DNA from 2 places in the Pseudomonas saponiphila genome. Region 1 is predicted to be linked to the other one. Evidence: predicted binding sites of a transcription regulator. Region 1 holds the regulator's gene; the other holds the start of a gene.
What was found. The regulator sigma-54, encoded in region 1, starts transcription at its own class of promoters, with help from an activator protein. The targets are predictions, from matches to a motif close to ANTGGCATNNANNTTGCTNT.

Region 1 (16,079 bases):
GTGTTGATTATTTCCGCGCGCTCCATGGTCGGCAGCAGCTTGGCGATACTCGCAGCGACTTTATCCAGGAACTCGGCGTCCGGGCTGACCAGGATCGCCTGGGCGTCTTCGTCGTGCTCGGCCTGGGAGAACAGGTCCATGGCGATCCAGTCCGGATCGGTCTGACCGTCGCAGACCACGAGGATCTCCGAGGGGCCGGCGATCATGTCGATGCCGACCTGGCCAAATACGTGGCGCTTGGCGGTGGCCACATAGATGTTGCCAGGACCGACCACCTTGTCCACCTGGGGCACGCTTTCGGTGCCGTAGGCCAGCGCGGCAACAGCCTGGGCGCCGCCGATGGTGAACACCCGGTCGACCCCGGCAATGCAGGCCGCCGCCAGCACCAGTTCGTTGACTTCACCACGCGGGGTCGGCACCACCATCACCACTTCAGCCACGCCCGCCACCTTGGCCGGGATCGCGTTCATCAGCACCGACGACGGGTAGGACGCCTTGCCCCCCGGTACATACAGGCCGGCGCGGTCCAGCGGCGTGACCTTCTGGCCCAGCACCGTGCCGTCGGCCTCGGTGTAGCTCCAGGAATCCTGCTTCTGTTTCTCGTGATAGCTGCGCACCCGCGCCGCGGCCTTTTCCAGGGCTTCACGCTGGGCCACGGTGATTCGGGTCAGGGCCAGTTCCAGGCGCTCGCGCGGCAGGATCAGATCGGCCATGGAAGCCACCTGCAAACCGTCGAAACGCTGGGTGAACTCCACCAGCGCCGCATCCCCGCGCTCGCGCACGGCCTTGATGATGTCCAGCACCCGCTGATTGACCGAATCGTCAGAGACACTTTCCCAGCTCAGCAGATGATCCAGATGACGGGCGAAATCCGGATCGGCAGCGTTGAGTCGGCGAATTGCAGTCGGAGCGGTCATAGCGAAGGCCTCAGTAATTGGCGAGTGCTCAAAAGGGCAAGCTTGGATTTGCAAAGCTCAGGCGCCGCAAGACTACCAAGCCATCCGCGTGGGCACCTGAGCATTCTGGCTATGACGCGGATAGATGGGCGCGGCTCAAGGCCACGCATGTGAATCAGCCGCGGTGTCGCGACTCCACTGCCTTGCGCAGGGTGTCGATCAACGCCTGGATACGGGCGTGCTGCATCTTCATCGATGCCTTGTTGACCACCAGACGGGAGCTGATGGTGGCGATCAGTTCCTGGGGCTCCAGACCGTTGGCCCGCAGGGTGTTGCCGGTGTCGACCACGTCGATGATCTTGTCCGCCAGACCGATCAGCGGCGCCAGCTCCATGGAGCCGTAGAGCTTGATGATGTCCACCTGGCGGCCCTGTTCGGCGTAGTAACGCTTGGCCACGTTGACGAACTTGGTGGCTACCCGCAGGCGCCCCTTGGGTTCGACGGCGCCGATGGCTCCGGCGGTCATCAGCTTGCACTGGGCAATCTGCAGGTCCAGCGGTTCGTACAGGCCCTGGCCGGAGTACTCCATCAGGACGTCCTTGCCGGCCACCCCGAGGTCGGCGGCGCCATGTTCGACATAGGTCGGCACATCGGTGGCGCGCACGATCAGCAGGCGTACATCGTCCTGGGTCGTGGGGATGATCAGTTTGCGGCTCTTGTCCGGATTCTCGGTCGGCACGATGCCCGCTTCAGCCAGAAGCGGCAGCGTGTCGTCGAGGATACGGCCCTTGGACAGTGCGATGGTCAACATGAGTAACGTAAGTCCTTATGCGGCGACTGATGCCCGGACGCAAACGGCGCCAGACATGCGTCGAGCCTGAAGACAGGCTCGACGTGGAACAGATTCGGCTGTGGGCACCTCCCTGTGCCCGTCATGCAACTAGCCCGGTACGCGGCGGATCTTCGCGCCGAGCATCTGCAGCTTCTCTTCGATGCACTCGTAACCACGGTCGATGTGGTAGATGCGGTCGATCAGGGTGTCGCCTTCGGCCATCAGGGCCGAGATCACCAGGCTGGCCGAGGCCCGCAGGTCGGTGGCCATGACCGGCGCGCCCTTGAGGATTTCGGTGCCGGTGACGATCGCGGTGTTGCCTTCGACCTGGATCTTGGCGCCCATGCGGTGCAGTTCGTACACGTGCATGAAACGGTTTTCAAAGATGGTCTCGATCACCGCGCCAGTGCCTTCGGCAATCGCGTTCAGGGAAATGAACTGAGCCTGCATGTCGGTCGGGAACGCTGGGTACGGAGCGGTACGCACGTTGACCGCCTTGGGGCGCTTGCCGTGCATGTTGAGCTCGATCCAGTCGCTGCCGGTGGTCACTTCGGCGCCGGCTTCCTTGAGTTTCTCCAGTACGGCTTCAAGGATGGTCGGATCGGTGTCCTTGACCTTGACCCGCCCGCCAGTGACGGCTGCCGCCACCAGGTAGGTGCCGGTTTCGATACGGTCGGGCATGACCTTGTAGATCGCCGAATGCAGACGCTCAACGCCATCGATGGTGATGGTGTCGGTGCCAGCGCCGGAAATCTTCGCCCCCATGGCGATCAGGAAGTTCGCCAGGTCGACGACTTCAGGTTCGCGGGCGGCGTTCTGCAGCACGCTGCGGCCACGGGCCAACGCCGCGGCCATCATGATGTTCTCGGTACCGGTCACGCTCACGGTATCGAAGAAGAAGTTCGCACCGCGCAGGCCGCCTTCAGGGGCCTTGGCCTTGATGTAGCCGCCTTCGACGTCGATCACTGCGCCCATGGCCTCCAGGCCGCGGATGTGCAGGTCAACCGGGCGCGAGCCGATGGCGCAACCACCCGGCAGGGCCACTTCGGCTTCGCCGAAACGGGCAACCATCGGGCCCAGCACCAGGATCGAGGCGCGCATGGTTTTCACCAGCTCGTAAGGCGCCACCAGGGTCTTGATGGTGCGCGGGTCGATTTCAACGCTGAGTTTCTCGTCGATCACCGGCTCGATGCCCATGCGACCGAACAGCTCGATCATGGTGGTGATGTCGTGCAGGTGCGGCAGGTTGGCCACGGTGACCGGGCCATCGCACAGCAGGGTTGCCGCCAGAATCGGCAGCGCGGAGTTCTTGGCCCCGGAAATGCGGATCTCGCCATCAAGGCGAACGCCGCCGGTAATAATCAATTTATCCATAACAGTCTCGACGCCCTTGGGCTCAGGTGCGCTCGGCCCAAGCCGCGCGGCTGAAAAATTTCATAGTGATCGCGTGGATGCTGCCATCGGCAATCCATGGATTCAAATGGGCATAGATGCTCTGCTGACGCTTGACCGGGCTCAAGGCCACCAGTTCGTCGCTAATCACGTTCAGCTGAAAGTTGCAGCCTTCGCCCTCAACTTCTACCTGAGCTCCGGGCAGCTTTCCCTCAAGAAAGCTCTTCACTTCGTTGGCCTGCATGCTCAACCTCAATCGGCGCCCTGTGCGCGCGGGTCGGACATCATACAAAAAAGCCCCGCGCCTGCGAACCCCGCATAGCAGGACTCTGACGGGGGGCTTCTATATAGATGTGGGTTACTACGGATGGAGGAGGATCTCGGTGACCCCGGACACCTCGGCGATTTCCCGCATGCCCTCGGGCAGAGCGCGAACACTCACCGTCTTGCCCAGCCCCTGACCATCGCGAATGAAGGCCAGCAACAGGGCCAGACCGACACTGCTGGATTTTTCCACCGCCGAGCAATCAAGCACCAGGGCCGTGCCCGGGCTCGACTTGATCAGCGCCAGGCCCTGCTTGCGCAGGCCCGGGCCGCTGCGGTAGTCCAGCACGCCACTGATCAGCAGCTCCCCGGCGTCACCCAGGCGTACGGCCGACTCACTCATTGCGCAGCCTTATGGGCGGCGTCTTCGGTGACTTCCTTGGCCTTGGCCACTTCGCCGGCCCAGCCGTCGATGGTCTTGTCCAGGTTGTTGCCGTTGCGCTGCATGGCGTCGGCGAACTGATCACGGAACAGCTTGCCGATGTTGATGCCGTTGATGATCACGTTACGCACTTTCCACTCGTCGTTGATCTTCTCCAGGGTGTAGGACACCGGATAGATAGCGCCGTTGTTGCCTTTGACTTGCATGTCCACGCTGGTACGGGTGCCGCTTTCATCCCTGGCCGGAGAAACGGTGATGCCCTGGTTGTTGTACTCGAGCAAGGCGTTGCCATAGAACTGCATCAGGCTGCGCTTGAAGTTCTCCTGGAAGCGCGCCATCTGCTCCGGGGTGGCCTTGCGCGAATACTTCACGGTCATGATGCTGCGGGAGATGCCGTCGGCATCCACCACCGGACCGACAATGCCGTTCAGGGCGTTGTAGAAGTCGTTCGGGCTTTGCTTGTACTTTTCCTTGTTGGCCGCCAGATCCGCCAGCAGGCGGGTGGTGGTGTCCTGCACCAGATCGTGGGCGGAAGGTGCACTGGCCGCGCTAGCCAGCAACGGCAGGGCCGCCAGCAGCACCAACAGGCCACGTCGCAAGATAGAGATCATCGAAAAACTCCTCATTTGGCGTCTTTGCTAACGGTATTGAGCAGGAATTTACCGATCAGGTCCTCCAGTACCAGCGACGACTGGGTGTCGTGGATGGTCCCGCCATCCTTGAGCAAGGTTTCTTCCCCGCCCACGCTGATACCGATGTATTTCTCACCCAACAGGCCAGCCGTCAGGATAGATGCAGTGGAGTCGGTCGGCAGATTATCCACACGTTTTTCCAGCTGCATGGTCACCCGACCGGTGAAGCTGTCGCGGTCCAGATCGATCGCCGTAACCTTGCCGATGGTGACCCCAGCCATGGTGACCTTAGCTCTGACCGTCAAACCGGCGATATTGTCGAAGTAGGCGTAAAGCTTGTAGGTATCGGTGCTTGCGCTCGGAGACAAGCCACTGACTCGCAGGGCAAGCAACAGCAAAGCCAGGATGCCGGCCAGCAGGAAAAGGCCGACACCGATTTCCAGGGTGCGGTTTTGCATCAGAAATCTCCAAACATCAAGGCGGTCAGAATAAAGTCCAAGCCCAGTACGGCCAACGAGGCGTACACCACGGTCTTGGTAGTGGCACGGCTGATCCCCTCTGAAGTGGGCTCACAGTCGTAGCCTTGGAATACGGCGATCCAGGTCACTACAAACGCAAAGACGATACTTTTGATCACGCCATTGAGTACGTCACCGCTGAAGGTCACGCTGTTCTGCATGTTCGACCAGTAGGAACCTTCATAGACCCCCAGCCAGTCCACAGCAACCCAGGAACCGCCCCAGATCCCCACCACGCTGAAAATCATCGCCAGCAGCGGCAGGGAGATGAAGCCGGCCCACAGGCGTGGCGCGATGATGTACTTGAGCGGGTCGACCCCGATCATCTCCAGGCTGGAGAGCTGCTCGGTGGATTTCATGTTGCCGATCTCGGCAGTCAGCGCTGAACCTGCACGACCAGCGAACAACAGCGCGGTAACCACCGGCCCCAGCTCACGCAACAGGGTCAGGGCGACCATCTGCCCCACCGCCTGCTCCGAACCGTAGCTGGAGAGAATGTTGAAGCCCTGCAGCGCCAGCACCATGCCGATGAAGATTCCGGACACGACGATGATCACCAGGGACATCACGCCCACGGAGTGCAGTTGCTTGATCAGCAGGCCGAAACTGCCGCCGATGCCACCGCGGCCCAGCAGCGCGTGAAACAGGAACAGGGTGGAACGCCCCAGTACCGCCAGGACATCGATGCCTGAGCGACCGAAGAGGCGAACCCTCTCGATTAGCGATATTTTGCGCATCAGCGCTTCCCCAGAAGATCTGCGCGGTAATCCGTCGCTGGAAAGTGAAACGGCACCGGGCCGTCGGGATCACCCTTCATGAATTGACGGATACGCGGATTGTCGGAGTCCATCAGTTCGTCAGGAGTTCCCTGGCCCAACACCTGGCCATCACCGACTACATAGAGGTAATCGGCAATGCTCGCGGTTTCCGCAAGATCGTGGGACACCACGATGCTGGTAATGCCCAGGGCATCGTTGAGCAGACGGATCAGCCGCACCAGGACACCCATGGCAATCGGGTCCTGCCCCACGAAAGGTTCGTCGTACATGAGAATCTGCGGGTCCAGGGCGATGGCCCGGGCCAGGGCGACCCGGCGCTTCATGCCGCCGGACAGCTCATCGGGCATCAGGTCGACGGCACCCCGCAGGCCCACCGCCTGCAGCTTGAGCAGGACAATGTCGCGAATCATCTCGTCCGGCAGTTCGGTATGCACCCGCAGCGGAAAAGCCACGTTCTCGAACACATCCAGATCGGTGAACAGGGCGCCACTCTGAAACAGCACGCCCATCTGCTTGCGCGCATCGAACAGATCGCTGCGCGAGAGGCTCGGCAGATTCTGGCCGTTGACCCACACTTCGCCGCTGCTGGGCCGCAACTGCATGCCCATCAAGCGCAACAGGGTGGTTTTTCCGCAGCCGGAAGGCCCCATGATGCCGGTGACCTTGCCTCGCGGAATACGGATATCCACGTTATTGAAAATGCTGCGCGCACCGCGCTTGAAGGAAAGTCCCTTCAGCTCGACCGCGTAGGCGTTATCGGCACTCATCTAAACTCCTTGCGATGCAGCCTATCACTCGGACGCTTGGCTCCCTGCCGGGAGTACGTGCCCCTGGGCAGGCCGAACTGGCGGCGAACTATATCACTGCTGATACGACGCCCCCAAGGCCGAAGCCGTGAACGTTCAGGTCCAGGACAGGCAAAATCGGAGGATTCCTGATACCGGCCGGATAAAGGCTGACGAACTTGCGTGAGGGATTTGCTCATTACCGCTATAATCGCCGCCTTTTCATCGGGCTATACGATTTCAGACATGAGCCAATCCAGCGACCTGATTCAATCAGCACAACGCACCATCCGCCTCGAACTTCAGGCCGTAGAAGGCTTGCTGCCCCATATCGACGCAGATTTCGTACGCGCTTGCGAGATGATTCTGGCCAGCAAAGGCCGCGTGGTCGTGGTCGGCATGGGCAAATCCGGGCACATCGGCAACAAGATCGCCGCTACCCTGGCGAGCACCGGAACCACGGCTTTCTTTGTCCACCCAGCTGAAGCCAGCCATGGCGACATGGGCATGATCACTCGCGACGACGTTATCCTGGCCCTCTCCAACTCCGGCTCTACCAACGAAATCGTCACCCTGCTGCCGCTGATCAAGCGCCTGGGCATCCAGCTGATCAGCCTGACCGGCAACCCTGAGTCGCCACTGGCCAAGGCCGCCGACGTCAATCTCAACGTGCATGTCGAGCACGAGGCCTGCCCGCTGAACCTGGCTCCCACCTCCTCGACCACCGCGGCCCTGGTCATGGGCGATGCCCTGGCCGTGGCCCTGCTGGAAGCCCGCGGCTTCACCGCCGAAGACTTCGCGTTCTCCCATCCCGGTGGCGCCCTGGGCCGCCGCCTGCTGCTCAAGGTCGAGAACGTGATGCATGAAGGCAACGATCTGCCGCAGGTGCAACGGGGCACCCTGCTCAAGGATGCGCTCATGGAAATGACCCGCAAGGGCCTGGGCATGACCGTGATTCTGGAGGCCGACGGTCGCCTGGCCGGGATCTTCACCGACGGCGACCTGCGCCGCACCCTGGATCGCGCCATCGATATCCACCACGCCACCATCGATTCGGTCATGACCCCTCATGGCAAGACCGCCCGCGCCGATATGCTGGCCGCCGAAGCCCTGAAGATCATGGAAGACCATAAAATCAGCGCCCTGGTGGTGGTGGACAAGGAAGACCGGCCGATCGGCGCCTTGAACATGCACGACCTGCTGCGCGCGGGAGTGATGTAAATGAGTGCCGACCTGCTGCAACGCGGTAAACACATCAAGCTGGCGGTCTTCGACGTCGACGGCGTCCTGACCGACGGTCGCCTGTACTTCCTTGAAGACGGCAGCGAGTTCAAGACCTTCAATACCCTCGACGGCCAGGGCATCAAGATGCTCATGGCCGCCGGGGTGCAGACCGCGATCATCAGCGGGCGCAAGACCCCGGTGGTCGAACGCCGCGCCAAGAACCTGGGGATTCCCCACCTCTACCAGGGCCGCGAAGACAAACTGGTGGTACTGGACGAGCTTCTGGCCCAACTGGGCCTAAGCTATGAACAGGTCGCCTACCTGGGTGACGACCTGCCCGACCTGCCGGTGATCCGCCGTGTCGGCCTGGGCATGGCGGTGGCCAACGCCGCCGGCTTTGTCCGCGAACACGCCCACGGCATTACCGTTGCCCGCGGCGGCGAAGGTGCCGCACGGGAGTTCTGCGAGCTGATCCTGCGCGCCCAGGATCGTCTTGAAGCAGCCAATGCCGCTTATCTATAGAGCCCTCCCATGCTGAGTAAAAAGATTCGCACCATCCTGATCTTCGGGACCATCGCCCTGCTGTTCGCGGCGGTCGGTTACTGGAACATCAGCCCGGAACGCTTCCTCGACAAGCCTGTGGTGCAGGTCGACGAGAGCGCCATCGACTATTACGCGATCAACGCCCGCAGCGTGCAGTACCTGCCAGACGGCAAACTGCAGTACGAAATGACCTCGGACAAGGTCGAACACATCAAGGCCAGCGAAGTGACACTGCTGACCAAGCCCGACCTGCAGATGTACCGCGGCACCACTTATCCCTGGCATGTCCAGAGCGAGCGCGGCGAAGTCAATCCGGACGGCACCGAGGTCGAGCTGATCGATTCGGTTCGGGTTTCCCGCACCGACGAGCACAATCGCAACCTGCTGATCACCACCAGCCGCATGACAGTATTCCCGCAGAAGCAATATGCGCAGACCGAGCAAGCCGTTAGAATCGACGGCGCCGACGGCGTGACCACTGCCAAGGGAATGAAAGCGTATTTGAAAGACGGCAGGATGAACCTGCTATCGAACGTAAGAGGACAGTATGAGGCTCGTTAAAACCCTCCCTATTTTGCTCAGTCTGGGCGCAGCACTGGGAAGCGTGAGCGCCTGGGCTCTGCCGAACGATAGCCAACAGCCCATCCGCATTCAGGCCGACGACGCCCAGCTGGACGACAAGAACGGCGTGGCTACCTACAAGGGCGATGTGATCATCACCCAGGGCTCGATGAAGATCACCGGCAACACCGTGACCATCACCCGATCCAAGACTGGCGAAATCGATGTCGTGACGTCGGTGGGCAACCTGGCCTACTTCGAACAGCTGCAGAAGCAGACCGACCCGAAACCGGTCCAGGCCTACGCCGTGACCATCCAGTACCATGCCCAGCAGAACCGCATCGTGCTGATCGACAAGGCCAAGGTCATCAACGACGGCAATACCACCGAAGGCGAGAAAATCGTCTACGACACCGTCAAGCAAGTGGCTAACGCCGGTCGCGCCAACGGCAGCTCGGTCACCGCGCCACGTCCGCGGATCGACATGGTCATCCAGCCGAAAAAGAAAACCGACGAGCAAAAGGCCCAGTAATGGCAACTCTGAAAGCTCAGCACCTGGCCAAGAGCTACAAGAGCCGCCAGGTCGTGCGTGATGTCAGCCTGTCCATCGACAGCGGGCAGATCGTCGGCCTGCTCGGCCCCAACGGCGCCGGCAAGACCACCTGCTTCTACATGATCGTCGGCCTGGTCCAGGCCGATCAGGGGCGCGTCCTGATCGACGACCTGGATGTCAGCCACCAACCGATGCACGGTCGCGCCCGCGCCGGTATCGGCTATCTGCCCCAGGAAGCCTCGATCTTCCGCAAGCTGTCGGTCGCAGACAACATCATGGCCATCCTCGAGACCCGCAAGGAGCTCGACAAGGCCGGCCGCCGCCAGGAGCTGGAAAGCCTGCTGCAGGAATTCCACATCAACCACATCCGCGACAACCTCGGCATGAGCCTGTCCGGTGGCGAGCGCCGCCGCGTGGAAATCGCCCGGGCGCTGGCCACCGCCCCCAAGTTCATCCTGCTGGACGAACCCTTCGCCGGGGTCGACCCGATCTCGGTCGGCGATATCAAGCAGATCATCCATCACCTGAAGGCCAAAGGCATCGGTGTGCTGATCACTGACCACAACGTCCGGGAAACCCTGGACATCTGTGAAACCGCCTATATCGTCAACGACGGGCAACTGATCGCCGAGGGCGACTCCGAGACTATCCTGGCCAACGAACTGGTCAAGGAAGTCTATCTGGGCCATGAGTTCCGCCTGTAACGGCTGAGGTGTCGGGCCAGACGCCAGAGCGCCGCAAACGATAAATCCCCACAAACTTTATTGTTACAGCGCTCTAGGCAAACACTTCAGTTTCAGGCATATAATTTGCTTATGTTTGGCGCTTCGGCGCCCTGTAGTGGATGGCGCATGTGCGCCGGCAAATAAGGTGTTAAGCCCCTGCCATGAAACCATCGCTAGTCCTCAGAATGGGCCAGCAGCTGACGATGACACCGCAGCTGCAACAGGCCATCCGCCTGCTCCAATTGTCGACCCTGGACCTGCAACAGGAAATCCAGGAAGCCCTGGAGTCCAACCCGATGCTCGAGCGCCAGGAAGACGGCGACGACTTCGACAACAGCGACCCCCTGGCCGACAACACCGAGTCCAAACCCAATACCGAAATCCAGGAACCCTCCTACCAGGAAACCGCCCCCACGGTGGACAACCTCGAGGAAGGCGAATGGAACGAACGCATCCCCAACGAGTTGCCGGTGGATACCGCGTGGGAAGACGTCTACCAGACCAGCGCCAGCAGCCTGCCCAGCAGCGATGACGACGAGTGGGACTTCACCACCCGCACATCGGCCGGTGAAAGCCTGCAGAGCCACTTGCTCTGGCAACTGAACCTGGCCCCGATGTCGGACACCGATCGCCTGATCGCCGTGACCCTGATCGATTGCATCAACAATCAGGGCTACCTGGACGAAACCCTTGAGGAGATCCTTGAGGCCTTCGATCCGGAGCTGGACATCGAACTGGACGAGATCGAAGCCGTACTGCATCGCATCCAGCAATTCGAACCTGCCGGTATCGGCGCACGCAACCTGGGTGAATGCCTGCTCCTGCAATTGCGCCAGTTGCCGGCGAAAACTCCCTGGTTGAGCGAGGCCCAGCGCCTGGTCTGCGACTACATTGACCTCCTGGGCAGTCGCGACTACAGCCAGTTGATGCGTCGCATGAAGCTCAAGGAAGACGAACTGCGCCAGGTCATCGAACTGGTGCAGAGTCTCAACCCGCGTCCTGGCTCGCAGATCGAATCCAGCGAAGCCGAGTACGTGGTTCCAGACGTCATCGTGCGCAAGGACAACGAACGCTGGCTGGTGGAGCTGAACCAGGAATCCGTGCCACGCCTGCGGGTCAACGCCCAGTACGCCGGTTTTGTACGCCGCGCCGACACCAGCGCCGACAATACCTTCATGCGCAATCAGTTGCAGGAAGCCCGCTGGTTCATCAAGAGCCTGCAGAGCCGCAACGAAACCCTGATGAAAGTTGCCACTCAGATCGTCGAGCACCAACGGGGCTTCCTCGAATATGGCGACGAAGCCATGAAACCCCTGGTTCTGCATGACATTGCCGAAGCGGTAGGCATGCACGAATCAACGATTTCCCGGGTGACCACACAAAAATTCATGCATACCCCTCGGGGCATATATGAACTGAAATACTTTTTCTCCAGCCATGTCAGCACCTCGGAAGGCGGCGAATGCTCGTCCACGGCAATCCGCGCGATCATCAAAAAACTGGTGGCTGCGGAAAATCAGAAAAAGCCGTTGAGTGACAGCAAGATCGCTGGTTTACTGGAGGCACAAGGCATTCAGGTAGCCCGTCGGACCGTCGCCAAGTACCGCGAATCCCTTGGGATCGCGCCTTCCAGCGAACGCAAGCGGTTGATGTAACCGCCGGGCTGGCCACAGCGTTTCGGAGTGTGCCTGCAAGCTGGCTGAGCCAGCCGGTTGCAGGCATGGTCTAGGTGGCAGGCATCTCAGCCTGCCGCGTTATGCACTGGCAACGAAGGAGAAGCTGTATGCAAGTCAACATCAGTGGACACCAACTCGAAGTGACTGAACCTCTGCGCGCTTACATCGGCGAAAAACTCGACCGGCTGGAGCGGCATTTCGACAAGATTACCAATGTGCAGGTCACCATGGCTGTCGAGAAATTGAAGCAGAAAATCGAAGCCACCTTGCACATCCACGGTGGGGAGGTTGTCGCCAATGCAGAACATGACGATATGTATGCCGCAATCGACCTGCTCACGGACAAGCTTGACCGCCAACTGAAAAAGCATAAGGAAAAGCAACTCCACCTTCTCCAAGGCACGGGTCGCTAACACTCCCCTCCCATGATCCGACTTGAAAGCATCCTGACCCCCGGCCGTTCCCTGGTGAACGTGCCGGGCGGCAGTAAAAAACGCGCCCTCGAACAAATTGCCAACCTGATCAGCCGTGAAGTGCCTGATCTGGAGATGCAGGACGTCTTCGAGAGCCTGATCGCCCGTGAGAAACTCGGCTCCACCGGTTTTGGCAACGGCATCGCCATTCCTCACTGCCGCCTCAAAGGCTGCGAGTCGCCCATCAGTGCACTGATGCATCTGGACGCTCCCATCGATTTCGACGCCATCGACGGCGCCCCGGTCGACCTGCTGTTTGTCCTGCTGGTCCCGGAAGCCGCCACCGATGCTCATCTGGAACTGCTGCGGCAGATCGCCAGCATGCTCGATCGCAAGGAAGTCCGCGATCGCCTGCGCAGTGCCACCAGCAACGAAGCCTTGTATCAGGTTGTCCTGGACGAGCAAAACGGTCAGTAATCATGCGCTTGATCATCGTCAGCGGCCGATCCGGCTCAGGTAAAAGCACCGCCCTCGATGTTCTCGAGGATCACGGCTACTACTGCATCGACAACCTGCCCGCCGGCTTGCTGCCCGAGCTGGCCGAACGTGCATTGATTCACACTGAACTGGCGCAACCGCTGGTAGCGGTGTCCATCGATGCCCGCAACTTGCCCAGCCACCTTTCACGCTTCCCCGAACTGCTGGAAGAAGTGCGCAGCCGGCATATCCAGTGTGACGTTCTTTATCTGGATGCCGACGAGGAAACCCTGCTCAAGCGATTCTCGGAAACTCGTCGTCGTCACCCGCTGAGCAGCGCCAATCGCTCGCTGGCCGAAGCCATCCACGATGAAACCCAACTGCTGGGCCCGATCGTCGATCTGGCCGACCTCAAGGTCAACACCACCAACCTGAACCTCTACCAACTGCGAGACACCATCAAGCTGCGCCTGTTGAACCAGCCGGAACCGGGTACCGCGTTCCTGGTGGAGTCCTTTGGTTTCAAGCGCGGCATGCCGGTGGACGCCGACCTGGTGTTTGACGTTCGCTGCCTGCCCAACCCGTATTGGAAACCCGAACTGCGTGCCCAATCCGGACTGGACGCCCCGGTGGCGGAATACCTGGCTGCGCAACCCGATGTCGAAGAGATGTTCCAGGACATCGAAAGCTATCTGCTCAAGTGGCTGCCGCGCTTTGCCGCCAGCAACCGCGCCTACGTGACCATTGCCATTGGCTGCACCGGCGGGCACCACCGCTCCGTGTACCTGACCGAGCGCCTGGGCAAGGTGTTGCAAAAAACCCTGAAGAACGTCCAGGTTCGCCACCGCGACCTTAGCTGAAAGGATCTACCCCGCGATGCCAGCTCTGGAAATCGAGATCATCAACAAACTGGGCCTGCACGCTCGCGCCTCGGCCAAGTTCGTCGGCGTGGCCGGCCAGTTCCCCTGCCAGATCCGCGCCGGCAGAACCCCGGAATCCATGGTCGACGGCAAAAGCATCATGGCCATGATGATGCTCGCCGCCGGCAAGGGCACCAAGATCTACCTCAAGACCGAAGGCGAGCAGGAACAGGAAGCAATGGATGCGCTGGTTGCCCTGATCAACAACTACTTCGACGAAGGCGAGTAGACACGAGCGAGCCGCTCGCCACGCGGCATTCAGGCAAGCGCCGTGTCCATCACCATCATCAGGCAAAAACCGATACACAGGCCGAGACTGGCGAGCTTGTCATGGCCATTGCGCCGCGACTCCGGAATCACTTCATGAGTGACCACCAGCAGCATCGCCCCCGCTGCCAGGGCCAGCCCCAAGGGCAGCAGCACCTGCGCCAGGCTCACCAGCCAGGCACAGAGCAAGGCAAAGACCGGCTCCACCAGGCCTGAAGCGGCGCCGATCAGGAACGCCTTGACCCGCGACATCCCCGCCCCCGCCAACACCAGGGCAATCACCAGCCCTTCCGGCACATCCTGCAAGGCAATGCCCATGGCCAGACCGTCCGCATCGGGCATGCCGCCTCCGGCCGACACCCCCACCGCCATCCCTTCAGGAATGTTGTGGGCAATGATCGCGAAGACGAACAACCAGATACGCGGGGCAATCACCGGATGCTCCGACGTGCCCACCAGCAGCTCCGGACTGCCCCCGGAAATCTTGCGATCCACCAGGAACAGGACAAAGGCCCCCAGCATGATGCCGGCACAGATCAGGCCACTGGAGCCCCAGGCAGACAAGCCCAGATCCTGGGCTGCGGCAATGCCGGGGACAACCAGTGAAAACGCCGTCGCCGCCAGCATCACTCCGGCACCAAAACCCAACAGGGTGTCGCTCACCGCCACCGGCATCTGCCGGATCACCAGCACCGGAACCGCCCCCAATGCCGTGCCCAGGGCGCAAATGGAACCGCCCTGCAAGGCGCGCAGCAGGCGCGGCTCCAGGCTCAGCCAGCTCAGCCCTTGAGCCACCAGCAAAGCAGTACCCGCCAACAGCAACAGCGAACCGAAGGCATAACGAAACATTCGCCCGCTGCTGATCGCCAGTGTTTCAGTGCCCATAATCGGCCTTAGATCTTGTATTCAGGAGAAGGGATCAAACCATCGCGGCCCGGTAGCGCTGAGCCACTTCCGGCCAGTTGATCACGTTGTAGAACGCGTTGATGTACTCCGGCCGCCGGTTCTGATATCGCAAGTAATAGGCGTGCTCCCACACGTCCAGACCAAGAATGGGCGTATTGCCGTTCATCAGCGGGCTGTCCTGATTGCCGCTGCTTTCCACCACCAGCTTTTTCTCCGGAGTCACGCTGAGCCAGGCCCAGCCACTACCGAAACGGGTCAGCGCGGCCTTGGTGAAGGCCTCCTTGAAGCGTTCAAAACCGCCTAGTTGCTGCTCGATGGCGTGCCCCAAGGCACCTTCGGGCTTGCCACCGCCGGCCGGGGTCATGACCGCCCAGAACAGGGAATGGTTGGCATGACCACCACCTTGATTAATCACCGCGGCACGCAGTTGCTCGGGCAGTTGCTGGACGCTGGCCACCAGCTTCTCGATCTCCCAACCGGCCCACTCGGTGCCTTCCACTGCGGCATTCAGGTTGTTGATGTAGGTCTGGTGATGCTTGCTGTAGTGAATCTCCATGGTCTGCGCATCAATGTGCGGCTCCAGGGCGTCGTAGGCATAAGGCAGTGCAGGCAAGGTAAAGGACATATCAATGAACTCCGAAAATGGCGCCGCCGGCGCGCGGGCTGTCGGTCGACAGGCCCGCGGCGTTACCGCCCAGCAGACGATGGGTGCGGGGGTATTCACCGTGCTCGCCGATGAAATTCAGCAGCTCGACGTAGGTCTTGCTGCTCTGGCGCCAGGCGGCTTCGCGCAAGGCCGGGGTCAGGCGACTGTCCTGCATGGTCTGCAGCAGGCGCTGATGGATGGCGCAGAGGTATTGCGCGCTCTCCTCCGGCTGGTTCAGGCGTAGATGCAGGTCCGCCAGGTTGTGATGGGAAATCACGCAGGCCGCCACCGCTTCGTCGGCATCCGCCCAGCGCTCGAACAACACCTGGGCCAGCGCCAGCGCCTGCAGGTAGAACTCGCGAGCATCCACCAGTTCACCCCGCATAAAGAGACGATTTGCCCTTTCGATCGTGCGTTTCCAGTGCTCCATGGTGCGCCTCCAAAACGGTGTCGAGGGTTACAGGCCGCCTGCGGTGAGTTTTTCCGGATCCAGCAGAGTTTCGAGCTGGCTACGCGGCAGATCGGTGAGCTCCAACGCCACATCGATCACCGGCCGTCCCTGCTTGTAGGCGGTCTTGGCAATTTCCGCGGCCTTCTGGTAACCGATGATCGGGTTCAGGGCGGTGAC
Region 2 (16,079 bases), 650 kb from region 1:
CGGCTGGTGCGTGATGCCCACCTGGGATCGATCTGGGAAGGCACCAGCAACATCGTTGCCCTGGACATCGCCCGGGCGGTGACCCGCGAGCAGGCGCTGGAGCCGCTACAGGGCTACCTGGCCGGACTGCTGGCCGAAGCCGACCTGCCGCCAGCCAGCCGCCAGCTGTTCGACTCGGCCCTGCGGCGTGCGGTCACCTGTTTCCACAGGGTGGCGCTGCAGCGCCTGGATGAGCAGGTGCGGCAGGCCGGCAGCGTCCTCTATCACCTGACCAGCGCGATCTTCATGGCCTGGGAAGCGGCGCGCCAGGCCGGAGATTTTCGACGCCTGGCCCTGGCCCATCTGGTGTTGACGCACAAGGTGCTGCCGCGGGACCCCTTGAGCCTGGAGCCGGCCATCGATGCTCAACTGCTGGCGCGGCTGGCCAATGAAAGCCCGCTGTCGCAAGCCGAGGCGATGCAACTGCTACCGGCCTGAAGGGTCGCCCACTGCCACTTTCCGGAGTACCCACATGAAGCACGCCCAAGGGGCCCTGTCGGGTCTGAAAATCATCGATCTCAGCCGTGTGCTGGGTGGTCCTTACTGTTCCCAGGCCCTGGCCGATCATGGCGCCGAGGTGATCAAGCTGGAGCCGTTGAGCGGCGACGAAACCCGTGGCTGGGGGCCGCCGTTCGAAGGTGACGACGCCTCGTACTTTCGCGGTATCAACCGCAACAAGCAGGGGATTGCGGTCGACCTGTCGCGCCCCGAGGGCCTGGAACTGCTGATGCAGTTGCTCGAAGGCGCCGACGTGCTGATCGAGAACTTCAAGCCGGGCACCCTGCAGCGGTGGGGCATAGGTTACGAGGAGGTGCTGAGCCAGCGGTTTCCGGGGTTGATCCACTGCGGGATTTCCGGTTTTGGCGCCGATGGCCCGTTGGGTGGCCTGCCCGGTTACGACGCGGTGATTCAGGCCATGGCCGGCTTGATGAGTGTCAACGGCGAAGGTGAGGGCGGGCCGCTGCGCATCGGCCTGCCGATCGTCGATATGGTCACCGGGCTGAATGCCCTGGCGGGGATTCTCCTGGCCCTCAACGAGCGCCAGCGCAGCGGCCTCGGGCAGTCCCTGGACATCTGCTTGTATGACTGCGGCGTGTCCTTGCTGCACCCCCACCTGCCGAACTACTTCGCCTCTGGCAAGACCCCGAAGCGCACGGGCAATGCCCACCCCAACATCGCCCCCTACGACAGCTATCGCACTGCCGGCGAACCGATCTTCCTCGCGGTGGGCAATGATCGGCAGTTCGCCAGGCTGTGCCAGGAGCTGGGGGCCGACGAGTTGCTGCAAGACCCGCGGTTTGCCAACAACGGCCAGCGTTCGGTTAATCGCGAGGCCTTGAAGCAGCGGCTGGAACATTACCTGGCGGCACACGACGGCGCCTCGCTGGCGCCACGGCTGATCGATCTGGGCGTGCCCTGCGGTTCGATCGCCACGGTGGATCAGGTGGTGGCTCATCCTCATACCCGACATCGCGGCCTGCTGGTGGAACTCGATGATTACCGCGGCATAGGTTCACCGGTGAAGCTCTCGCGAACGCCGGCCAGTTATCGCACTGCGCCACCCAGGTTGGGCCAGGACACTCGCGCGGTGCTGCAGGGATTGGGGCTGGATGAGCCGACGATTGCCAAACTGCTGGCCAGTGGCGTGGTGCGCGGCTGAGGCCCCTGATCAGCGACGGTGGGCGCGCAGCAGGGTGAAGGTGATGCTCGGGCTCTGTTGCAGCACCCGCGTGCCCTCAAGGATCTGCACCGCCAGGCGATGTTGGCCACGGTCGATGTTCACCAGCGCCAGCTCGTGGCCCCGGCTGGTGGCGCCATAGGCCTGATCGTCCAGCAGCAGGCGCAGACGATGCTGGGGTTGCAGGGCCGGGGCCAATAGCACCCGTACATTGAAGCTGCCGTTGTTGGCCCGCAGCGCGCCGTGCTCGGGCACGCCGAGCACCTGCAATTGCGCATAAGGCTCTGCGCAGGCGGGCAGGGCTGTTATCCACAGCAGGCAAAAGGCAGCAATGCGCATCATGCTGAGTCCGCTCGTTGAAGGGCTGCGGTTGAAAGGCTCCAGCATAGGGCGCGACCGGGCATGGCGCGGGCGTGGTTAACCTTTGAACACACATAACTCGGCGGTGGCGCGGACCATCGCCAGCTGCCGCAACGGCTCGTTGCTGGCGGCCTGATTGGCCCGGGCCAGCCATTGCGGGCATTGCGGGTCGGTCTGGTACGGGGCGAAGTCGGCCAGTTGTTGCAGCAGGCGCTTTTGTAACTGATCGAGTCGTGGGCGGATCTGTCCGGCCAGATCCTGGCGCGGGGTGTCCGGTGCCTGGCCTTGCAGGTGCCAGCTGGACAGCCTGGCGTACTGCAGCAGTTTGTTGGCCTCAATCTGGGCGGCGAAGAATTGCCCGACCGTTTCTTCACTCAGGTGATAGGTGGCGGCCTGGGCCGTGGCACCGGCAATCACCTGCTGTTCCCGAGGGCGGTCTTCCACGGCCTTGTGGCTGTCCCATTTGCTCAGGGCCACCTGATCGGCAATCGTCAGGCGCTCGCTGATGCTTTGCAGCAGAGGGGCAAGGGTGGGCGGGGCATCGTTGGCGCAGGCTGCGCCGGTGAACAGGCTGCAAGTCAGGGCGAAGCACAGAGTGAGGCGCGAAGTCATGGGCGGGCTCGGCTGTCGAGGGGAAAGACGGCGCCCATGATGCACGCAACTAACTCGGACGGGGTAAAGGCGCGGGCATAAAAAAGGCCTCCCGAAGGAGGCCTCTTGTTCACGCGGCTTGCGCCGACGCTAGCGGATCAGCAGCTGTAGTACAGCTCGTACTCCAGTGGGTGCACGAAGGTACGGACCTTGATCTCTTCTTCGCTTTTCAGGGCGATGTAGGCGTCGATGAAGTCGTCGCTGAAAACGCCGCCTTTGGTCAGGAACGCACGACCTTTGTCCAGCTCTTCCAGGGCTTCCTTCAGGCTGCCGCAAACCTGTGGGATCTCTTTGGCCTCTTCAGGCGGCAGGTCATACAGGTTTTTGTCAGCAGCGTCGCCAGGGTGGATCTTGTTCTGGATACCGTCCAGGCCGGCCATCAGCAGGGCGGCGAAGGCCAGGTACGGGTTGGCAGCCGGGTCCGGGAAACGCGCTTCGATACGGCGGGCTTTAGGGCTCGACACGTAAGGAATGCGGATCGAAGCGGAACGGTTGCGCGCCGAGTAGGCCAGCATCACCGGAGCTTCGAAGCCTGGAACCAGACGCTTGTAGGAGTTGGTGGCCGGGTTGGTGAAGCCGTTCAGGGCCTTACCGTGCTTGATGATGCCGCCGATGAAGTACAGGGCGGTATCGGACAGGCCGGCATAGCCTTCGCCTGCGAAGGTGTTCTTGCCGTCTTTCCAGATCGACATGTGGACGTGCATGCCCGAACCGTTGTCGCCGTACAGTGGCTTGGGCATGAAGGTGGCGGTACGACCGTAGGCGTCGGCCACGTTGTGCACCACGTATTTCAGGGTTTGGGTTTCGTCGGCCTTCTTCACCAGGGTGTTGAACTTGACGCCGATTTCGTTCTGGCCGGCAGTCGCCACTTCGTGGTGGTGAACTTCAACGGTCAGGCCCATTTCTTCCAGTGCGTTGCACATGGAGGTACGGATTTCGTGGTCGTGGTCGAACGGTGGAACCGGGAAGTAGCCGCCCTTGACGCCTGGACGGTGGCCCTTGTTGCCGCCTTCGATGTCCTGGTCGGACATCCACGAACCTTGCTCGGAGTAGATCTTGAACATCGAGCCGGAGATGTCGGACTTGAATTTCACCTGGTCGAAGATGAAGAACTCAGGCTCTGGACCGGCGAATACGGTGTCGCCGATACCGGTGGCCTTCAGGTGCTCTTCAGCGCGCTTGGCGATGGCACGTGGGTCGCGATCGTAACCTTGCATGCTCGAAGGTTCGATGATGTCGCACACCAGGATCAGGGTCGGCTCTTCGGTGAACGGATCCAGCACGGCGGTTTCGTCGTCCGGCATCAGGATCATGTCGGAGGCTTCGATGCCTTTCCAGCCAGCGATGGAGGAACCGTCGAACATCTTGCCGGATTCGAAGAAGTCTTCATCCAGCGCATCACGGGCCGGCATGGTCACGTGATGTTGAGTGCCCTTGGTGTCAGTGAAGCGCAGATCAATCCATTTGACGTCATGATCTTTGATGAGTTGAACCGACTTCGACATAGTGTCCTCCGGGTGGCTTCGGGCTTGGTGTTGGAGTGCCCTTAGAATGTGGGTGATGCCGGCGCGAATACTCTGCCATGGCAACCTGCCTCACAAGGGAGCAAATTGCATGCCAGTGCCCTGCGATGGGTTTTCTGCCCCAAAATCAGGCTTTGTGCGGCGGATTTGGCTAAATCTCGGCGTGTGGCGCACTGCAATGTAGCGCCTTACTTGATAAATGACCTGTTTTGGTGCGCCGAAAACCTTCTGCACATTAATTGGTTAAACCTTGAGCAATTTCCGCTATAATCCGCGCCCCCCTTTTTCGGCTGGCCCAGCGCGCACAGTTTTCATGAAACTAATCGTTAAAGTTTTCCCGGAAATCACCATCAAGAGCCGCCCGGTACGGATGCGTTTCATCCGTCAGCTGGCCAAGAACATCCGTGCCGTGCTCCGCGATCTGGATCCGGCGGTGGTGGTCAATGGTGTGTGGGACAACCTTGAGCTGGAAACCACCCTCAGCGAGCCCAAGGCCCTGAAGGAGTTGACCGAGCGCCTCTGCTGCATGCCCGGTATCGCGCACTTCCTGCAGGTCGACGAATACCCGCTGGGCGACTTCGACGACATGGTCGCCAAGTGCAAGCAGCACTTCGGCGAGGCCTTGCCCGGGAAGATTTTCTCCGTGCGCTGCAAGCGTGCCGGCAAGCATGAATTCAGCTCCATGGACGTGGAAAAGTACGTCGGCAGCCAGCTGCGTCGGCAGTGCGGCGCCGCCGGAATTTCCCTGAAAGAGCCGGAAATTGAAGTGCGGATGGAAATTCGCGACCAACGGTTGTTCGTGATCCACAGCCAGCACAACGGCATCGGCGGCTACCCGCTGGGCGCCCTGGAACAGACCCTGGTGCTGATGTCCGGCGGTTTCGATTCCACGGTGGCGGCCTACCAGATCATGCGCCGCGGCTTGATGGGGCATTTCTGCTTCTTCAACCTGGGCGGGCGTGCCCACGAATTGGGCGTGATGGAAGTCGCGCACTATATATGGAAGAAGTACGGCAGCTCCCAGCGCGTGCTGTTCGTCAGCGTGCCGTTCGAGGAAGTGCTCGGGGAAATTCTCGGCAAAGTCGACAACAGTCATATGGGCGTCATTTTGAAGCGTATGATGTTGCGTGCCGCCTCGAGCATCGCCGACCGCCTGCACATCGATGCACTGGTGACCGGCGAGGCGATTTCCCAGGTGTCCAGCCAGACCCTGCCGAACCTGTCGGTGATCGACTGCGTGACCGAGAAGCTGGTGCTGCGTCCGCTGATCGCCAGCCACAAGCAGGACATCATCGACCTGGCCGAAGAGATCGGCACCGCCGACTTCGCCAAGCACATGCCGGAGTACTGCGGGGTCATCTCGGTGAACCCCAAGACCCATGCCAAGCGCCATCGCGTCGAGCATGAAGAGAAAGAATTCGATATGGCGGTGCTCGAGCGTGCGATCGAGCGGGCCAAACTGGTGCCGATCGATCGGGTGATCGACGAGTTGGGCCAGGATTTGCAGATTGAAGAAGTCAGCGAGGCGCTGGCCGGTCAGATCGTCATCGACATCCGTCACCCGGATGCCCAGGAAGACGACCCGCTGGAGCTCCCTGGCATCGAAGTACAAGCGCTGCCGTTCTATGCATTGAATGCCCGCTTCAAGGAACTGGACCCTACGCGCCAGTACCTGCTGTATTGCGACAAAGGCGTCATGAGTCGCCTGCATGCTCACCATCTGCTCAGTGAGGGACATGCCAATGTGCGCGTTTATAGACCGAGCTAAGTGCCCGGGGATGTTCGCCTGTGGCTTGCGTCACCGGCCCCCCGACGCCGCCGTCCAGCTGTAACGGCCAGGCCTGACTCTATTGTTAATCGCTGCCAGCATTTGTCAGCACACCGAATCCTCTGATCGAGATACACAAGTGATCGAAAATCTACGCAACATCGCCATCATTGCCCACGTTGACCATGGTAAGACCACCCTGGTAGACAAACTCCTGCGTCAATCCGGCACCCTGGAGCGCAACGAGCTCAACGACGAGCGCGTGATGGACTCCAACGACCAGGAAAAAGAACGCGGCATTACCATTCTGGCGAAAAACACCGCCATCAACTGGAACGGCTACCACATCAACATCGTGGACACCCCGGGCCACGCCGACTTCGGCGGCGAAGTTGAGCGCGTCATGTCCATGGTCGACTCCGTGCTGCTGCTGGTCGACGCCCAAGACGGCCCTATGCCGCAAACCCGTTTCGTGACCAAGAAGGCTTTCGAAGCCGGCCTGCGTCCAATCGTGGTGATCAACAAGGTCGACCGTCCGGGCGCGCGTCCTGACTGGGTTCTGGACCAGATCTTCGACCTGTTCGACAACCTGGGTGCCACCGAAGAACAGCTGGACTTCAAAGTCGTCTACGCCTCGGCCCTGAACGGCATCGCCGGTCTGGACCACACCGACATGGCCGAAGACATGACCCCGCTGTACCAGTCGATCGTCGACAACGTACCCGCGCCAGCCGTTGACCGTGACGGTCCGTTCCAGATGCAGATCTCCGCTCTGGACTACAACAGCTTCCTGGGTGTGATCGGCGTTGGCCGTATCGCCCGTGGTCGCGTCAAGCCGAACACCCCGGTAGTGGCCATCGACGTCGACGGCAAGCGCCGCAACGGTCGTATCCTCAAGCTGATGGGTCACCACGGCCTGCACCGCGTGGACGTTGAAGAAGCTGCCGCCGGCGACATCGTCTGCATCAGCGGTTTCGACGAGCTGTTCATCTCCGACACCCTGTGCGACCCGACCGCTGTTGAAGCGATGAAGCCGCTGACCGTCGACGAGCCGACCGTTTCCATGACCTTCCAGGTCAACGACTCGCCATTCTGCGGTAAGGAAGGCAAGTTCGTGACCAGCCGTAACATCAAGGAGCGTCTGGACAAGGAGCTGCTGTACAACGTTGCCCTGCGCGTTGAAGAAGGCGACTCGGCCGACAAGTTCAAGGTATCCGGCCGTGGTGAGCTGCACCTGTCGGTACTGATCGAAACCATGCGTCGCGAAGGCTTCGAGATGGGCGTTGGCCGTCCTGAAGTGATCATCCGTGAAGTGGATGGCGTGAAGCAGGAACCGTTCGAAAACGTCACCATCGACATCCCTGAAGAATCCCAGGGCAAGGTCATGGAAGAAATGGGCCTGCGTAAGGGCGACCTGAGCAACATGGTTCCTGATGGCAAGGGCCGTGTACGCCTGGAATACAACATTCCAGCCCGTGGTCTGATCGGTTTCCGTAACCAGTTCCTGACCCTGACCAACGGTGCAGGCATCCTGACCTCGATCTTCGACCGTTACGCTCCGATGAAGTCCGGCCACATGTCCGGTCGTCAGAACGGCGTACTGGTATCGGTAGAAACCGGCAAGGCCCTGACCTACTCCCTGGAAACCCTGCAGGCGCGCGGCAAGCTGTTCGTCGAGCACGGCCAGGAGATCTACAACGGTCAGATCGTTGGTCTGAACAGCCGTGACAACGACCTGGGTGTGAACCCAACCAAAGGCAAGAAGCTCGACAACATGCGTGCTTCGGGCAAAGACGAAACCATCGCCCTGGTTCCACCTGTTCGCTTCACCCTGGAACAGGCTCTGGAATTCATCCAGGACGATGAATTGTGCGAAGTGACTCCTAAGTCCATCCGTCTGCGCAAGAAGATCCTGGACGAAGGCGAGCGTACCCGCGCGGCCAAGAAAGCCAAGAACTGAGTCTTTAGTTCCGGCTGAATGAAAACGCCCCCGGTCTTGCGACCGGGGGCGTTTTTTTTCGCCTCAAGAAACCCTGTGTCTGGATTGCCGCTGCCGTGTCCGCAAGGCTGCGACCGATAGCGTGGTGCTCGTCAATCCAGGCGCTGTCCTGGCTGCTGGCAGCCGATCGCAGCGCCGCTGTCGCAGGGCTTAGAAGCGTTCCAGGGTCCGACTGCTGGTGTTGGTCGGGCGCTCCAGGGGCTTGGGCTTGTAGGCGCAGTAGCCCGGACGCGGGCCGATCTTCGGATGGTTGCGGCAGGTGTCCGGACGCTTGTCATAAATGGTGCACAGGCGGCTTTTACGATCCAGATACAGGCAGTCGTTGTTGCTCATGCGCTGCAACGTGAAGATTTCCGACTTCTGGTTGTAGCGCTCGACGATGCCTTCTTTCTGCAGGCGCTTGGCGATGTTCTTCGCCGGCTCACCGCGCTCGAATTCATCGACGATGCCGATGCGGATCAGGTCCTTGATCTTCACTTCCACCGGCAGGGTGCAGCAGCTGGACATGCAGGAGCCGCACATGGGCGCGGAGTATTTGGCCCAGGTATCGAGACGATCGATTTCCGCGGCGGCGATCAGGTTGGACTTCATCAAGGTGGTGGTTCCGGCATGTTCCAGGGCGCGCGATCATACCGGGACTGGTGGATTTTTGAACGACTTTGGGTCGGATTTTTCTTAATGGTCGTCGGATTTATACCTGGCGGCACGGCATCTGCATCTTTTTTCCTGCAGGCGCCGAAGACTCCCCCCTTGAGCCGAGCCATTTGCAGCAGCGCCGAACCGGAGCCTTTGCCTCGTGTCAGACCGACTAGGCTCAGACCATTCCATGCTCACTGTGTATCTCGTCAGAGGTCGTATCGATGACTCAGGAACCCCTAGCTCGTGACGCTGAGGTGGCGGCTTTTCGCGAAGCCGTCTTGACCAAACTCACCTACGCGGTCGGCAAAGATCCGGACCACGCCTTCGACCACGACTGGTTCGAGGCCATTGCCCTGGCTGCGCGGGACCACATGGTCGACCACTGGATGGATCACACGCGACAGATCTATCGCAAGGGCCAGAAGCGGGTGTACTACCTGTCCCTGGAGTTCCTCATCGGCCGGCTCTTGTTCGACAGCCTGAGCAATCTCGGCCTGCTGGACGTGGCCCGCGAAGCCCTCACCGACCTTGGCGTGGACCTGGAGCGGATCCGCCTGCTGGAGCCCGATGCAGCCCTGGGCAACGGCGGCCTGGGGCGCCTGGCGGCGTGCTTCATGGAAAGCATGTCGACCCTGGGTATAGCCGGTCACGGCTATGGCATTCGTTACGAGCACGGCCTGTTTCGCCAGGCCATTGTCGACGGCTGGCAGCAGGAGCAGACCGAACACTGGCTGGATTTTGGCAACCCCTGGGAGTTCGAGCGCCCCGAGGTGATCTATTCCATCGGCTTTGGCGGCAGCGTCGACAGTGTGACCGACGCGGCGGGCAACACGCGCCAGGTCTGGTGGCCGGCGGAGACGGTGCGCGCGGTGGCCTATGACACCCCGGTGGTGGGCTGGCGCGGAGCCAGCGTCAATACCCTGCGCCTGTGGCGGGCCCGGGCCATGGAAGACCTGCATCTGGAGCGCTTCAACGCCGGCGATCACTTGGGGGCGGTGGCGGAAGTGGCTCGCGCCGAGAGCATCTCCCGGGTGCTGTACCCGGCCGACAGCACCGAGGCTGGCCAGGAATTGCGCCTGCGCCAGGAATACTTCTTCGTCTCGGCGTCGCTGCAGGACCTGCTGCGGCGCCACAAGAACATGCACGATTCGGTGCTCAGCCTTGGCGAGCACGCGGCGATCCAGCTCAATGACACCCATCCGTCGATCGCCGTGGCCGAACTGATGCGCCAATTGGTCGACCTGCACGGCATCGCCTGGGACGCGGCGTGGCAGATCACCGTGGACACCCTGGCCTACACCAACCACACCCTGCTGCCCGAGGCCCTGGAAACCTGGCCGGTGGGGCTGATGGAGCGCATGCTGCCGCGGCACATGCAGATCATCTACCTGATCAACGCCCAGCACATCGATGCCTTGCGGGCCAAGGGCCTGCACGATTTCGACGTCCTGCGGGCGGTGTCGCTGATCGAGGAGGACAACGGCCGCCGGGTGCGCATGGGCAACCTGGCGTTCCTCGGCTCCCACAGCGTCAACGGCGTGTCCGGCCTGCATACCCAATTGATGCGCAGCACGGTGTTCTCCGAGTTGCACAAGCTGTACCCCGAGCGGATCAACAACAAGACCAACGGCATCACCTTTCGCCGCTGGCTGTACCAGGCCAACCCGCCCCTTACCGAAATGCTGGTGGACGCCCTGGGCCCCGAGTTGCTGGACAACCCCGAGCAGTTGCTGCTCGGGCTGGAGCCCTTTGCCGAGAAGCCGGCCTTTCGCAAGCAGTTCGCCGAGCAGCGCCTGCACAGCAAGCGCGCCCTGGCCGCGCTCATCCATGAGCGCCTGGGGATCGCGATCAACCCGGCGGCGCTGTTCGATGTGCAGGTCAAGCGCATCCACGAGTACAAGCGCCAGTTGCTCAACCTGCTGCACACCGTGGCGCTGTATCAGGCGATCCGCGCCGAGCCGGAAACCGACTGGGTGCCGCGGGTGAAGATCTTCGCCGGCAAGGCGGCGGCCAGCTATCACCAGGCCAAACTGATCATCAAGCTGACCAACGACATCGCCCGCACGGTGAACAGCGATCCGACCGTGCGCGGTCTGCTCAAGGTGGTGTTCCTGCCCAACTACAACGTCAGCCTGGCGGAAAGCATCATTCCCGCCGCCGACCTGTCGGAGCAGATTTCCACTGCCGGCTTCGAGGCTTCGGGCACCAGCAACATGAAGTTCGGCCTCAACGGTGCCCTGACCATCGGCACCCTGGACGGCGCCAACGTCGAGATGTGCGAGCAGGTCGGTGCCGAACACATGTTCATCTTCGGCCTCAGCGCCCAGCAGGTGGAGGCGCGCAAGCGCAATGGCGAATTCAGCGCGGTGCCGGACATCGCCGCCTCGCACCGGCTCAACGATGTGCTGCAGGCGATTCGCGGCGGGGTGTTCTCTCCGGACGATCCGTCGCGCTACAGCGGGCTGATCGATTCGCTGATCGACTATGACCGGTTCCTGGTCTGCGCCGATTTCGACGCCTACTGGGACGCCCAGGCCCGGGTCGAAGCGCGCTGGCACGATTCCGCCGAATGGTGGCGCTCGGCGGTGCTCAATACCGCGCGCATGGGCTGGTTTTCTTCGGACCGGACCATCCGCGAATACGCCACGCAGATCTGGAAGGCCCTGGACTGAGAGGCCCGGGAAAATCCGCGAACTGTGCACAAGGCCCAACGTTTGTTGGGCCGGGTCGATATACTGAGCGGCGTTTTTATCTCCCGGATGGTGTCTTTTGGGTCGCGTTCGGCTTCCAATCGGGGAGAAATCTTCGCCGGCAAGCCTCAACACCGCCGTACCCGTCCGTCAGTGGACCGCTTAGGGATATCGACACATGCAATGGATGTTCATGCTGCTGGGTGCCGTGCTGGGCTGGATCGTCGACCAGTCCATCAGCGATGCCCTGATTGGCGCGTTACTGGGTCTGGTGCTTGGCCTGGCCATTCGTTTCGGTGCCCTGCAGCGACAGGTGCTCGACCAGCACCGTGAGCTGGAGCAGGCGAAAAACACCCTGGCCACCCTGGGCCAGCGCCTGGCCCTGCTGGAAACCCCCGGTGGCGCTGCCCAGGCGTTTGCCGAAACCCAGGTCAGCACCCCGCCTGCCGAGGCAAGCAGCGGCTTGAGCGCCGCGCCGGAGCTGCAGGACCTGCCCGAATTCATTCTTGACGAAGTCCGGCCCGTGGAACCGGCACCGGCGGCTGCCGAGCTGGTCTGGGAGTTGCCTGCCGCGGCGCCGCCCGGTGCGGCAATCGAAGCCAGCCCGCCGCTGCCGGAGTCGGTCTGGCAGCCCCAGGCAGCGGCCCGTGAGCCTGCCGTGGCGCAGCCGCGGGAGCCGAACCTGATCGAGCGCGCCATCAGCGGGGCGCGCAACTGGCTGTTCGGCGGCAACACCGTGCTGCGGGTCGGCGTGGTGCTGTTGTTCCTCGGCCTGGCCTTCCTGCTGCGCTACGCCACCGAAGGCATGGTGGTGCCCATCGAGCTGCGCTACGCCGGTGTCGCGGCCAGCTCCCTGGGCCTGCTGGGGTTGGGCTGGTGGTTGCGGCGGCGCAACAGCAATTACGCCCTGATGCTGCAGGGCACCGGCATCGCCGTGCTCTACCTGACGGTGTTCGCCGCCATGCGCTTGCACCCGTTGCTCGACCCTTCCGCGGCCCTGGGCCTGCTGGTGGCGGTCACGGTGTTTTCGGCGATTCTGGCCATCACCCAGGATGCCCTGGGGCTGGCGGCCGCTGCGGCCCTTGGCGGTTTCGCCGCGCCGATCCTGACCTCCACCGGTGCCGGCAGCCATGTGGCGCTGTTCAGCTACTTCGCGCTGCTCAATGCCGGCATTCTGGGCATTGCCTGGTTCAAGGCCTGGCGCCTGCTCAACCTGATCGGCTTTGTCGGCACCTTCGGCATCGGCTTTGCCTGGGGCCTGCGCTCCTATACGCCAGAGCTGCTGTGGAGCACCGAACCCTTCCTGATCCTGTTCTTTGTCATGTACCTGGCCATCGGCCTGCTGTTCACCCGGCGCAAGCTGCTGGATATGCGCGATGCGCCGACGGACGACAGCCGCCAGGCGCTGCTGCACTGGTCCGCGCGCAAGGGCGACTACGTCGATGGCAGCCTGCTGTTCGGCCCGCCGCTGGTGGGCTTTGGCCTGCAACTGGCGTTGGTCCAGCACCTGGAGTTCGCCGCCTCCTTTAGTGCCCTGGCCCTGGGTCTGATCTACATGGTCCTGGCGCGGCTGCTGATGGGCGGTCGCGCGCTGTTGCTCGGTGAAACCTGCCTGGCCCTGGGGGTGATTTTCGCCACCCTGGCCATTCCTTTGGGCCTGGATGCGCGTTGGACGTCCGCGGCCTGGGCCGTGGAGGGCGCGGGAGTCTTCTGGCTCGGCCTGCGTCAGCAACGGCCTCTGGCCCGGGCTTTTGCCCTGTTGCTGCAAGTGGGTTCGGCCCTGGCCTTCCTCAGTGAGCTGCAGCCTGGCGACAGCAGCTTGCTGGCCGGCGCGCCTTTGGGGGCATTGCTGCTGGGAGGCGCCTTGCTGTTCAGCTTCGACCAGTTGCGACGGGCAGAGCAGGCTCGGGTCGCCAGTTGGGAGCAGGGCACTGCGCCGATCCTGGCAGTCGCCGGACTGGGTTTTCTGTATCTGCTGGCACCGCTGTTCTTCTTCACTCAGGGCACGGCCATCAGTTGGGCACTGGCCGGGCTGGCGACGCTGTTCGTCGGTCTGCGCCTGCAATCGCGGACCTTCCTGTTCACGGCCTTTGCCGTGCAGCTGTTGGGCGGTGGGCTGTTCCTGATGCGCCTGCAAGGCGCGGACGGCGAAGCCGGCGCGGTATTGAGCGCCGGCTGGAGCGGCCTGATGAGTGCCTCGCTGATTGGCCTGACCCTGATCGGTGGCATGCTTCTGGCCGCCCGCAACGACATGGTGCGCCATGACCCGCGCCTGCTGCGGGGCTTGTCGGTGGTGCTGCTGGCCGGGCTGATGATGATCAACCTGGCGGTGCTGTTCGTGTTGCCCTGGCGTACCGCCAGCGGCGTCTGGGCCGCCAGTGGCCTGTTGATCATCTGGCTCAGCCTGTATCTGCAGCAGCGCGCCAGTTTTGCCTTTGGCCTGCTGTTGCAGGTGATCGGTGGCAGCACGTTCCTGCTGGCCGGCACGGACGGGTTCTTCAGTAGCGTGGTCGAGGGCGTGCGGCCGTTGGCCAATGGCGACTTCTGGACGCCGATGGTCCTGGCCCTGGCGGCATTGCTCGGGGCGTGGCGCTTGCAGCGGGGCAATCACGGCTCGGCTTTCGACGCCTTGAGCCTGGGGCATCTGTCCGATCTGTTGCTGGCTTGGGGCGTGTGCTGGTGGGCATTTACCTGGTTCAAGGAAGTGCTGCGTTTCGCCCCGGCACATTGGCAGGCCAGCCTGTTGCTGCTGATCACCGCCCTCAGCGTGCTGCTCTGTGCGCTGTTGGCTCCGCGCCTGCGGTGGAAGTCCTTGGGATTGGTGTGCAGCCTGTTGATACCGGCGGGGGCCCTGGTGCTGCTGGCTTCCTGGACGTCGCGCTATCACCCGGCGGCGGATCTGGGCTGGCTGGCCTGGAGCCTGTTGTTCGTCGTGCACTTCTTCAGTGTGCGGCGCCTGGAGGCCTGGCTGCCGGCGCGGGTCTTGAGCATTGCCCATGTGCTGGGTTGCTGGTTGCTGATCGGCGTGCTGGCGTTGGAGCTGCGCTATGGCTTGCTGCTGTTGTCCGAGCAGTACAACGCCTGGCGCTGGCTGGGCTGGGCGATCCTGCCGAGCCTGCACCTGGTGGCGATGGCCGCGCCGCGAACCTGGCCGTGGCCGGTCAGGGCGCATGCCCGTGAATATCGCCTGTATGCCGCGCTGCCCCTGGCGCTGCTGATGCTGGGCTGGTTCTGGCTGGCCAATACCTTCAGCGATGGCCGCGCCGAACCGCTGCCGTACCTGCCGCTGCTCAACCCCCTGGAACTGGGGCTGCTGTTTGCCCTGTTCGGCGTCTATGTCTGGTCGCGCAGTGCGCTGCAGGACCTGGCGATCCGCGCCGATTACGCCGAGCGTGGCACGCAGCTGCTGGCGGGGATTTCCCTGTTCGCCTTCTTTACCGTGCTGGTGATGCGCGCGGCCCATCACTGGAGCGGCGTGCCGTTCCAGGCGGATGCCTTGCTTGAGTCGATGATGGTCCAGGCCGGGCTGTCCATCGTCTGGACCCTGATTGCCCTGGGCCTGATGATCGGCGGGCACTTGCGCCATCGTCGCGAAGTCTGGCTGATCGGCGCGGTGCTGATCGCCGTGGTGGTGGCCAAGCTGTTCCTGGTGGAGTTGAGCAACCGTGGCGGGCTGGCGCGGATCGTCTCGTTCATCGGGGTGGGGGGACTGCTGCTGGTGGTGGGCTATTTCGCGCCGTTGCCGCCCAAGCGCGCCGAGGCCGAATCCGCGCCCGGAAAACCGTTGGATGAAGGAGTGTCATCGTGAGTTCGAAGCTGAGCCTGGGCTGGTTGGGCGCTGTGAGCCTGTGTGTGGCGCTGTCCGCCGTGGCCCAGGACAAGCCGGGGGACTTCAAGTCCCAGGCTCCCTTGACCCTGAGTGGCGAGGGCCCCTGGTATCGCCTGGAGCTGCCGCTGGACGTGCTGTTGCAGGCCAGCCAGGCCGATCTTCGGGATGTTCGGGTGTTCAATGCTGCCGGCGAGCCGCAGGCCTATGCCCTGGCTCGTCAACAGGCGCAGACCCGCGAGCAGCAGAACCTCACCGAGGTGAAGTGGTTCCCGCTCTATAGCTCGGCGCAAGCCGGCGACAGCAGCCCCAGCGTGCGGGTGCAATCCGGCGCCAACGGCACTCTGGTGGAGGTGCAACCGGCCACGCAGTTGGAGGCGGGCGAGGAAGTGCTGCGCGGCTGGCTGCTGGATGCCAGTGGCATCAAGGCCCCGCTGCAGCAACTGCTGCTGGACTGGACCAGCGAGCGCGATGGTTTCCAGCGTTTCAGCATCGAGGCCAGCGACGACCTGCAGCACTGGCAATCCTGGGGCGACGGCCAGGTGGCGCGCCTGTCATTTGCCGACGAGCGGATCGAGCAGCATGAAGTGGCCCTGCCCGGGCAGTCGGCGCGCTACCTGCGCCTGCTGTGGAATACCCCGCAATCGGCGCCGGTGCTGACCTCGGCGCAACTGCAGAGCAGCAGCACCAGCAGCCTGCCGTCGCCGCTGGTGTGGTCCCAGCCCCTGCGCGGGACCTCCGCCAAGGCGGGTGAATACACCTGGCAACTGCCCATGGGGCTGAATGTCGAGCGGGTGCGGATCGATCTCAAGGAGGCCAACACGCTGGCACCGGCGACCCTGTATGGCCGCCGTGACAGCAGCCTGCCCTGGCAGACCCTGAACAACGGCCTGCTGTACCGCCTGA

Region 2: a site for sigma-54 is predicted at 4,331-4,350, ahead of glnA (glutamate--ammonia ligase). Genes of this name have one in related genera too.

What each region holds. Positions count from the first base shown of each region.
Region 1 covers NZ_FNTJ01000002.1:1,382,163-1,398,241, reverse strand. Annotated here, with positions in the region: gene hisD (histidinol dehydrogenase) at 1-917, opposite strand, end outside; gene hisG (ATP phosphoribosyltransferase) at 1,072-1,707, opposite strand; gene murA (UDP-N-acetylglucosamine 1-carboxyvinyltransferase) at 1,837-3,102, opposite strand; gene BLV47_RS28195 (BolA family protein) at 3,125-3,364, opposite strand; gene BLV47_RS28190 (STAS domain-containing protein) at 3,482-3,787, opposite strand; gene BLV47_RS28185 (MlaC/ttg2D family ABC transporter substrate-binding protein) at 3,784-4,437, opposite strand; gene mlaD (outer membrane lipid asymmetry maintenance protein MlaD) at 4,449-4,916, opposite strand; gene mlaE (lipid asymmetry maintenance ABC transporter permease subunit MlaE) at 4,916-5,713, opposite strand; gene BLV47_RS28170 (ATP-binding cassette domain-containing protein) at 5,713-6,522, opposite strand; gene BLV47_RS28165 (KpsF/GutQ family sugar-phosphate isomerase) at 6,787-7,761, shown strand; gene BLV47_RS28160 (KdsC family phosphatase) at 7,762-8,286, shown strand; gene lptC (LPS export ABC transporter periplasmic protein LptC) at 8,296-8,868, shown strand; gene lptA (lipopolysaccharide transport periplasmic protein LptA) at 8,855-9,400, shown strand; gene lptB (LPS export ABC transporter ATP-binding protein) at 9,400-10,125, shown strand; gene BLV47_RS28140 (RNA polymerase factor sigma-54) at 10,308-11,801, shown strand; gene hpf (ribosome hibernation-promoting factor, HPF/YfiA family) at 11,930-12,235, shown strand; gene ptsN (PTS IIA-like nitrogen regulatory protein PtsN) at 12,248-12,712, shown strand; gene rapZ (RNase adapter RapZ) at 12,715-13,572, shown strand; gene BLV47_RS28120 (HPr family phosphocarrier protein) at 13,589-13,861, shown strand; gene BLV47_RS28115 (ZIP family metal transporter) at 13,891-14,784, opposite strand; gene BLV47_RS28110 (superoxide dismutase) at 14,819-15,430, opposite strand; gene BLV47_RS28105 (hypothetical protein) at 15,432-15,881, opposite strand; partial or broken gene BLV47_RS28100 (class II fumarate hydratase) at 15,909-16,079, opposite strand, start outside.
Region 2 covers NZ_FNTJ01000002.1:730,087-746,165, forward strand. Annotated here, with positions in the region: gene BLV47_RS25275 (acyl-CoA dehydrogenase family protein) at 1-477, shown strand, start outside; gene BLV47_RS25280 (CaiB/BaiF CoA transferase family protein) at 512-1,699, shown strand; gene BLV47_RS25285 (hypothetical protein) at 1,709-2,059, opposite strand; gene BLV47_RS25290 (chorismate mutase) at 2,135-2,689, opposite strand; gene glnA (glutamate--ammonia ligase) at 2,827-4,233, opposite strand; gene thiI (tRNA uracil 4-sulfurtransferase ThiI) at 4,565-6,019, shown strand; gene typA (translational GTPase TypA) at 6,159-7,979, shown strand; gene BLV47_RS25315 (YkgJ family cysteine cluster protein) at 8,169-8,612, opposite strand; gene BLV47_RS25320 (glycogen/starch/alpha-glucan phosphorylase) at 8,879-11,329, shown strand; gene BLV47_RS25325 (DUF2339 domain-containing protein) at 11,526-15,155, shown strand; gene BLV47_RS25330 (DUF3999 domain-containing protein) at 15,152-16,079, shown strand, end outside.